DNA from 2 places in the Iodobacter ciconiae genome. Region 2 is predicted to be linked to the other one. Evidence: predicted binding sites of a transcription regulator. Region 2 holds the regulator's gene; the other holds the start of a gene.

Region 1 (5,098 bases), 1.5 Mb from region 2:
TCAGATTGGATTCACGCGCTTTACGCACCGGGTAGAAGTTAATGTCGATCACGTTATCCAGCATGCGCATTGCTGTTTTGATGGTGCGTGCCAGTTTATTGGTATCGAGCTCGCCATTTTTAATATGGTTAACCAGATTCACCGAACCCAGATTACATACCGCAATTTCGTTCTCGTTAGTGTTCAGGGTGATTTCTGTACATAGATTCGAGCTGTGCACCACGCCTACGTGTTGCTGCGGGCTGCGAATATTGCAAGGATCTTTGAAGGTCATCCACGGGTGGCCGGTTTCAAACAGCATGGAAAGCATCTTGCGCCACAGGCCCAGCGCAGCAATCTTCTTGGCAGTTTTCATTTCGCCACGCGCGGCTTTCGCTTCGTAGGCTACATAGGCTTTTTCAAAATCTTGGCCAAACTTATCGTGCAGATCAGGCGCTTCGGACGGGCTGAATAATGTCCACTCGCCGCCTTGCATCACGCGCTTCATAAATAGATCAGGAATCCAGTTGGCCGTATTCATATCATGCGTGCGGCGGCGGTCATCCCCGGTGTTCTTACGCATTTCCAGGAATTCTTCGATATCTGCGTGCCAGGTTTCAAGGTAAGCACATACCGCACCCTTACGCTTGCCGCCCTGATTAACTGCTACGGCAGTGTCGTTGACTACTTTTAAGAAAGGCACAATCCCTTGAGACTTGCCGTTGGTGCCCTTGATATGGCTGCCGAGGGATCGCACCGGCGTCCAGTCGTTACCCAAACCGCCGGCATATTTAGACAAGAGCGCGTTTTCTTTCAGCGCTTCGTAAATGCCTTCCAAATCGTCAGAAACGGTAGAGAGGTAGCAGCTGGAAAGCTGGCTGCGACGGCTGCCGGCATTAAACAGCGTTGGGGTCGAACTCATAAAATCGAAACTAGACAATACGTTGTAGAACTCGATCGCGCGCTCTTCGCGGTTGATTTCATTCATCGCCAAGCCCATGGCTACGCGCATAAAGAAGCTTTGTGGCAGCTCGATGCGGGTGTCTTCGATATGCAGAAAATAACGATCGTACAGGGTTTGCAGGCCAAGGTAGCCGAACTGGTAATCGCGGTTATGATCCAGCGCCGCGCCCAGCTTGGCTAAATCGTACTGGGCGAGGTTTTCACCCAAGAGCTCGGCATCGATACCGCGTTTGATAAATTGCGGGAAGTAATCGGCATATTTAGGCGCCATTTCTTCATGGCTCACTTCTTTACCCAAGACTTCAGAGCGCAGATTGTTCAGCAGTAAGCGTGCTGTTACAAAGCTATACGCAGGGTCTTTTTCAATCAGCTGACGCGACGACATAATCAGTGCGCGGCGAACTTCTTCTGCCGGTACGCCGTCGTAAACATTTTTTAAGGTTTCAGCCAGCATGGCGGCCTGATCGGTCGTGGCCTCCAGGCCTTTGCAGCAAGAAGCGATCAGCGCTTTTAATTGCGCTAAATCGAGCGGGCGGCTGCTGCCATTCGGGTACAGCACATTGATTTCGTGATGATGCTCAGGCTCAAAGCGGGAATGACGCTCTTTGCTGCGCTCTTCACGGTATAAAACATAGGCACGGGCCACATCGTGCTCGCCGGCACGCATCAGCGCCAGCTCGACCTGATCCTGGATATCTTCAATATGAATCGCGCCGCCTTCGGGCTTACGACGCATCAGCGCGGATACAACGGATTCAGTCAACTGAATGGCTTTCTGGCGCACAGCAGCACTAGCAGCGGCATCACTGCCGAGCACGGCGATAAACGTTTTGGTCACTGCAACGGTTATTTTATTTGGCGCAAAAGGCACCACCGACCCATCGCGGCGAATGGTTTTATAATCGGCATAACTGCTATGGTGCAAAGCAGTGTTAACGCTATCGGTCATAGGGCTCTCATTGAGTTGCGCGTGCGACTAAGTGGGCACGTCTCGCTGTGGATAATTCTGTGGATTTCTTGTGGAGAAACACTATATGTAGTGTTCAACAAGAAGAGTTAACACAAATACTAGTGTCTTTCGGGGAATGTGGCAAGCAGAGGATGAACAAGAAAAGCAGCAAGGAAAACACAAAAAATAGTAGCTTTGGCCAAGCTGAGTATTTACGCGGTTTGAGCATTACAGCCGCAAAATGAAAAAACCAAAAAAAACACAAATCACCCAATATGCAGCGATAAAAACAACACGTATCTGGCAGCTGCGCCCCACATGCCACCACAAATAAAAATTGCCTAATAAACGATCACGCTGCTGTTTGAACAGCTGGAGCCAGAGCAAAAAATCACGCCGCCGATACAGTACAAGGTAATGCCCATCATCTTGTTTAAAACAATCAGCCCTGGCAGCTGGCGCAAAAAAAGCGGACCTAAGCCCGCTTTTTCCTTAATCAAACCAAAATCATCTTAGTGATGATGGCCATGCTCGCCGTGCACGTGACCGTGCTCAAGCTCTTCTTCTGTCGCTTCACGTACATCCGAAACGGTACCAACAAAACGAATCGTCATGCCGGCAAATGGGTGATTGGCATCGACTACAACGCGGTTGCCTTCGATTTCAGTAACACGGAACAACAATACTTCGCCGGTTTCAGGATCATCGGCTTCAAACATCATGCCGGCTTCAACATCCATCGGAAACGAAGTTTTTTCTTCTTCACGTACTAAATCTGCATCATGTTCACCGAAAGCGTCTTCTGCTTCCATGATGACATCAATGCTATCACCCACGTTTTTGCCTTCAAGTGCTTCTTCTACCAGAGGCAGGACATTGTCGTAACCTCCGTGCAGGTAAGCAATCGGCTCTTCAGTTTTGTCAATTTGCTTGCCTGAGGCATCGAACATTTCATAATGTAAGGTTACAACGGTATTTTTTGCAATTTGCATGGGTTCACCCTAGCTGTTTCACGAGTTTAAGAATTTCCGCCGCATGGCCCTTCGGGACAACGTGATAAAACGCATGGCGGATCACGCCGTCCTTATCGATTACAAACGTGGAACGGTCTATGCCGTATCTTACCACGCCATGTGCCTCCCACTCATGCAGAGCGTGATAGAGACGACTTACTTTGCAATCAATATCGGCAAGTAAATTGAATTCTATGCCCTGCTCGTCTCGAAATTGCTCGTGCGACAAGCAATCATCCATGCTGACACCAAGAATAACTGTGTCATATTGCCGAAATACTGCGAAGCGGTCGCTAAATTCAACGGCCTCAAGAATTCCACCGGGCGTATGATCCTTATTAAAGAAGTACAACACGAGGTGAGACTTACCACGAAACTGTGCTAATTGCACATTTTCCATCTGAGCATCGGACAAAATAAAATCAGGTGCTCTATCTCCAACGTTCAGCATGCGTTCTCCATGCGATAATTGCTGTAATCCATTCTGTTATAGAGCAAAAAATGCAACTTTTAGGCGGACTCAGTCCAGAAGAATTTTTAAAAGATTACTGGCAAAAAAAACCATTATTAATCCGTAATGCCTGGAGCAACTTTCCCGAGCTGATCGACTACGCCCGTCTCACGGAGCTGGCACAACAGCGCGATGTGGAATCAAGGCTGATTGAATATAAAGATGGCCGCTGGAAAGCCGAATCCGGCCCTTTCAGAGCATCACGATTTTCCCGTCTTCCGGAAACAGACTGGACCGTATTAGTCGGCAATGTAAATCATCTGGTTCCGCATACTGAGGATTTACTTTATCAGTTTAATTTCCTACCTTACACCAGGCTGGATGATCTGATGATTTCTTACGCACCACCCGGTGGAACAGTTGGGCCGCACTATGATTCTTACGATGTATTCTTATTACAGGTAAGTGGAAAAAAACGCTGGCAAATCTCAAGCGATGACGCCAGCGGCTTTATTGAAGACGCCCCCATCCGGGTATTAAAAGATTTTAACCCCGAGCAAGAATGGGTGCTCGAGCACGGGGACATGCTGTATCTGCCACCAATGTACGCTCATTACGGCGTAGCGATAGAGCCGGGAATGACGTACTCCATCGGCTTCAGAGCGCCAAAAACCCAGGAAATAGCCGGTAAATTCTTAGAGTTTCTGCAAGACGAAATGTGTCTTGAGGGAATGTATAGTGACCCTCATCGCCAAGCGACCAGAACGCCTGCAGAGATAGATAAGGAGTTTGTTGGGCAAATTGGTGAAATGCTGAAAAACATTACCTGGAATGACGAAACTATCCGGCGTTTTGTAGGCAGTTATTTCACCGAGCCTAAGCCCCATGTATTTTATGATCAGCCCGATGATCCACTCGGTTTTGATGAGTTTGCCGCAGCAGTGGCAGAAAACGGCATCCGGATAGATGCTAAAGCATTGGTGCTTTATGAATCAGACCGCGTTTACGCCAACGGTGAAGCGCTTGAATTTGAACCTGAAGCACTACCCTGGCTACAAGAGCTGGCCAATCAGCGCAAGCTGCCCGCAGCTGATTACCCGGAAAGCCTGATCACAATTCTTTATGAATGCTACGAATATGGCTACCTGCAGCTTTCCTGAAGCCCGGATTTTTGATACCTACGCGGCTTATCCAGCCGCCGTGGCGCAATTATTGGCGTCTGCGCAACACGAATTATTGCTTTGTGAGCACAACTTTTCACACTATGACCTGGGCAGTAAGCTTGTTTTTGATGCCTTATGGGCGTTTTTCACCACCCAACCGGCAGGACGTTTACGCCTGATTGCATTTGACACTCAATACCTTAGTCAGCGATGTCCGCAATTTTTACAATTGACAGAAAAATTTCCGTCAAAAATTGAATTGCGGCTTGCTCATGAATCCTGCTCCAACTGGAAAGAAGGCTTTATCCTGGTGGATAAAGCCTGTTTATTGCATCGTCATCATTTTGATTGGCCACGCGGAGAAATCACAACAGAACCTTATATTGTTGCGACACTGCAACAGCAATTTAATGCTCTTTGGGAGCAATCGAACCCAAGTAATGAATGGCAACGCCTGTGTATCTAGGTATTTAACATCTTGTTACACGGCGTTGCAGAATTTTTGCCTAAATAACGGTATTCATAATGTGTTGGACTGTTCTTTCAAATAAAACGTGATATTATTTGCGCTGTCGGTCGG
Region 2 (5,098 bases):
ATAGCCTTTCGCAAAGATATATTTCATACCGGCTTTGGGCACGCTAATTCTAAAGCAGCAATTTTCCTGATCTTTACGAATATCTAAAAGCGTAGCGGTAAAGTCCACATGACCTGAAAGCGGATGCCCGCCGATTTCGGCACCGTCCTTAGCTGCACGCTCGGCATTCACCTGGCTACCCGGCTGTAATTGCCCCAGTGAGGTAATGCGCAGGCTTTGCAGCATGACATCAAAACGGGCTTTGTCATCCGCAAAGATCTCGGTAACGGTCAGGCAAACACCATCAATGGCTACGCTGGCACCGATTTGAATGTCTTTGCAAAAGCCAGCCGGAAAGGCAATACGAAATGTCCGCATACCTTCTCTGTCATCAATCGCTTCAATCTTTGCAACGCCTTGCACAATCCCCGTAAACATTTATTCAGCTTCCTTAAAGAGTTCTGGATTTGCTTCGCGCACGCGCTTTGAAGACTTAAGTAAATTACAGTGATCACAAAAATAACTAATCGAGCCACAGGCGGCAATTACATCCAGAGGACGCTTACAATCCGGGCAGAGCGGCACGGCTTTTTGCAAATTTTCATTCGGCATAAAATTCTCCAGCATCAGTAAACCGCAAAGTGAAACGTAAATCGTCTCCAATCTGGCGGCGCTCTAACACCCTAGCTTGTAACTTGTGATTAAGATCGGATAAATCAAGAGTGGCAATACCTTTCGCCGTGTCGCCAATAATCACGGGAGCTTGATAAAGCAGCATTTCATCAACCAGGCCCGCTTGGAGCAAAGCCCCAACCAGTACCCCGCCCGCTTCAACCGTCACTTGATTGCAGCCACGGCAGCCCAGCTCTTTCAGTAGAGCAGTTAAATCAACACGGCCATGCGTATCAGCCAATATCAGGACTTCGGCCCCTGCCGTCTCTAAAGCATGGCGTTTCAGCTCATCATCCTGAGCGCAGACAATCAACACACCGGCCTGATTAAATAACTTAGCGTTCACAGGTGTTCTAAGCTGGCTGTCAACCACCACCCGCAGCGGCTGTCTGCTTACCGCAAATTCCCGCACGGTTAGCTGCGGGTCATCCGCAAGCACAGTGCCGATTCCTGTCAGCATGGCGCAAGAGCGGGCGCGCAGTTTTTGTACATCAGACCTTGCGGCAGGGCCGGTAATCCATTGCGATTGCCCGTTGGCGAGCGCGGTGCGGCCATCCAGACTGGCCCCCATTTTTACCGTAAGCCAGGGACGGGATCGCAGCATGCGGCTGATAAAACCCTTGTGATGCTCAAGTGCTGTGGCGTGCAATACGCCTGACTCCACGGCGATGCCCGCAGCAGCCAAACGTGCCAGCCCCTGCCCGGCAACCAGCGGATTAGGGTCTGTCAGCGCGGCTACCACACGCACTATACCGGCTTTCACCAAGGCATCGGCACAAGGCGGCGTGCGGCCATGATGGCTGCAAGGCTCCAGCGTGACATAAGCCGTCGCGCCGCGAGCCAGATCCCCAGCCACACTTAAGGCCATCACCTCGGCATGTGCACCGGGAGCACCCTGCACCACGCCGCCGCCAGCAGGCTGGCTAAACCCGGCCCCCACCACCTGCTCGTCTTTCACCAGTACGCAGCCCACACAAGGATTGGGCGAAGCACTATTCTGCCCCAAAGCCGCCTGCTGCAAAGCCAGCTGCATATACTGATGATCGATCGCGTTCATGGATTCCCTAAGCACAGGCATAACCCACACCTTGAACCACAGAGCTCACTAAGAGCACGGAATTTCACGGAGAAAACCTTACTTTTGCGTATGTTTCTCCCCATGGCCTCCGTGCTCTCCTGGATCGAAGTGCTTCGAGGTTTAGGTTTATTTCGGTATGGAAAAAAACTTTATTCCTTACTCACTTCCCGGATCACATCACGGAAATCATCTACGTCCTGGAAGGAGCGGTATACGGAGGCGAAGCGGATATAGGCTACTTTGTCGAGTTTGGCGAGCTCTGACATCACCATTTCACCGATCTGGCGACTCATGATTTCTCTATCACCTAAAGACAAAGCTTTCTGGATAATACGAAGGATGGCTTCATCCACCAAAGGTGTTGGCACCGGCCGCTTATGCAGGGCACGCTCGAAACTGGTACGGATTTTTTCCCGATCAAACTCGGCCCGCTGACCATTTTGTTTAACCACCTGCGGCAAGCGCACCTCGGCCGTTTCAAAAGTGGTAAAGCGTTTATCACACATAGGACAACGACGGCGACGGCGAACCAGATCGCCCTCATCAGATACACGCGAGTCAGCAACCAGCGTATCAGGAGAACCACAAAAGGGGCACTTCATCACAACCCCGCAAAGAACATTCTAAAAATAAACAAAACCCAAATCTCAAAACACGGAGGACACAGAGAACACGGAGTTTCACGGATAAAACCTAAGCAATGCTTATGCCTAAAACTTTTCAAACAGACGCTCAAATCAGACAAGGTCAAATTCAATAAAAAACGCAGATCCGCATTTTGCCAAAAAAATGCCAAACACTTTTTTGACTTTATCCGTATGTTTCCGTAGTCCTCCTTTACTCCGTGTTTAAAGACTTGGGTTTTTATAAAAAATTAAGCGCCGTAAACCGGGAAGCGCGCTGTCAGCTCTTTTACTTTTACCGTAACAGCAGCAATATTTGCTTCATCTGCTGGATTATCCAGCACGTCTGCAATCAGGTTTGCTACCTGTACCGCTTCTGCTTCTTTGAAACCACGGGTTGTGATCGCTGGCGAGCCAATACGGATACCGGAAGTCACAAACGGGCTTTCCGGGTCATTAGGAATAGCATTTTTATTCACTGTAATGTGCGCCAGGCTCAGCAATGCATCTGCAGCCTTACCGGTTAAGCCTTTGGAGCGCAGATCCACCAGAAATACATGTGATTCTGTACGACCAGAGACTACACGCAAGCCACGCTCAATCAGTGCCGCAGCCATGGCTTGTGCATTTTTCAGCACCTGCTCCTGGTAAGTTTTGAATTCTGGTGTTGCCGCTTCTTTAAATGCCACAGCCTTAGCTGCAATCACGTGCATCAAAGGGCCGCCTTGCAGCGTTGGGAATACATTCGAATTGATTGATTTTTCGAATTCGGCTTTAGCCAGAATCAAACCGCCACGCGGGCCGCGCAATGTTTTGTGGGTTGTTGATGTTACAAAGTGAGCATGTGGCACCGGGTTTGGATACACACCCGCGGCGATCAGGCCGGCGTAATGTGCCATATCAACCATAAAGTAAGCGCCCACTTTATCAGCGATCTCACGCATACGCGCCCAGTCAAAGCGCAGAGCGTAAGCTGAAGCGCCGCCGATCAGAAGCTTAGGCTTGGTTTCAAGCGCAACGCGTTCCATATCGTCGTAATCGATTTCTTCGTTTTCGTTCAGGCCATAAGCCACGATATTGAAAAGCTTGCCGGAGAGGTTTGCTGGTGAGCCATGTGTAAGGTGACCACCGTGACCCAGATTCATACCCATGACGGTATCACCGGGCTTCAGAATAGAAAAATACACCGCCTGGTTGGCTTGCGAGCCAGAATGAGGCTGCACATTGGCATACTCTGCGCCAAACAGTGCTTTAACGCGATCAATCGCCAATTGTTCAACGACATCAACAAATTCACAACCACCATAAAAACGCTTGCCCGGATAGCCTTCGGCGTATTTATTGGTCAGTTGCGAGCCCTGGGCTTCCATCACCGCTGGACTCGTGTAGTTTTCTGACGCAATCAGCTCGATATGCTCGTGCTGGCGAACAACTTCACCTGCAATGGCAGCGGCTAGATCAGGATCGTATTGGGCGATAGTGGCGGACTTGGAGAACATAGATTTGGCGCTTCCGTAAGTCAGTTGGGAATAGGGAATGCGCAGGATTCTAACACGGACGAGCAGTTTTCCAATTGAGGAATTCGTGATTAATCATGATCCCCTTTCATAGCTTGTTTCTTGCTTGCTTTCTTTTACGCAGCCCTTCTCCAATTATTTTTAGCTTATCTGCAAAATCCAGGTGATCATCTGACATAAAATCCAGAAATTCTGAAAGCATTCTTGATTTTAACAGGGAATAAAAAGTCAGCATCGAAATCGGAATAAAAGCCACCATAAAATAAACCACCCGTAACCAGGATGCATCATGGGACAAATCGAATAAATTCATCCCCAAAAACCCGGTAACCGTTGTTCCGACCAAGCCCAAAATAGTCACCACAGTCAGGCGCACCACAGTATCGGCCTGACGGCGCAAATCATCGTTCTCCAGGTACTGGCTCATACTATGGATAGACTCTCTTACTTCTGCGAACAAAGCTTCTGTCCCCAAATGACGGCGTGCCATATGAAAAATCTGATCAGCCACGACTTGATTGGAAATTTCACTAAACCAGTAGCGCTGGGTAAAACGTAAAAAAACTTCCTGTAAAACACGGATTCCCCGTTTAAACCGCCGTGCAGAGCTGACATCCCCCACCTGCAAGCGAGACAACGCCACAGCCAGACGATCAGAAAAAATTAATAGTGCTGCTTTATGAAAATGAGCAATCATCATTAGTAAAAAATACTGATGCCTAAATTGCCCTAAAGCGCCCGTAAAGGGATCACTAAAAAAACCATGCCCGTATTTACCCACCAGCACAAAGGCATGCCCATCGCACATCATGCGGGTGGACGATGCATCGTGGCGACGCTCCGGCACCCAGAACCGATCATAACAACAGCTCGCCTCAAACTCCTGAAACACTTTCGGGGTGTAAGGTAAATCGCCTCCCTGTGAAGGGCGTGTCACCATGCCCAAACGATAAAAATCTTCATCACTTAAATCAAAGGGATTATCAAAAGCCAGATAAGCCATAAGGGGCATACGGTGATACTCAATTTGCCGATAGCGCAGCTCTCCTAGCTCGGTGGAATGGTGCAAGACCAACGGCCGCAGCAAGGCATCCCAATGATTAGCCATGGGGGCCGCACGAAAAGCACCAACATGGCTCAGAAATTTGGATTTATCATCGTAATCGGAAGCGGCAATTACACCCCCCCGTGCATCCAGCCATTTAACCTGCGGCAAGCAGCTGGCCGCT

Evidence for each region. The regulator NrdR, encoded in region 2, represses ribonucleotide reductase genes. The targets are predictions, from matches to a motif close to AAANACNATATATNGTNTTT.
Region 1: EJO50_RS00830 (ribonucleoside-diphosphate reductase subunit alpha) is a predicted target of NrdR. The motif match lies at 1,968-1,987, and genes of this name have one in related genera.

Annotation. Positions count from the first base shown of each region.
Region 1 covers NZ_CP034433.1:179,908-185,005, reverse strand. Annotated here, with positions in the region: gene EJO50_RS00830 (ribonucleoside-diphosphate reductase subunit alpha) at 1-1,891, opposite strand, end outside; gene EJO50_RS00825 (FKBP-type peptidyl-prolyl cis-trans isomerase) at 2,404-2,883, opposite strand; gene EJO50_RS00820 (peroxiredoxin) at 2,888-3,355, opposite strand; gene EJO50_RS00815 (cupin domain-containing protein) at 3,406-4,515, shown strand; gene EJO50_RS00810 (DUF7931 domain-containing protein) at 4,493-4,984, shown strand.
Region 2 covers NZ_CP034433.1:1,668,780-1,673,877, forward strand. Annotated here, with positions in the region: gene EJO50_RS07345 (riboflavin synthase subunit alpha) at 1-417, opposite strand, end outside; gene EJO50_RS07350 (YfgJ family double zinc ribbon protein) at 418-591, opposite strand; gene ribD (bifunctional diaminohydroxyphosphoribosylaminopyrimidine deaminase/5-amino-6-(5-phosphoribosylamino)uracil reductase RibD) at 581-1,729, opposite strand; gene nrdR (transcriptional regulator NrdR) at 1,879-2,331, opposite strand; gene glyA (serine hydroxymethyltransferase) at 2,604-3,851, opposite strand; gene EJO50_RS07370 (magnesium transporter CorA family protein) at 3,958-5,098, opposite strand, start outside.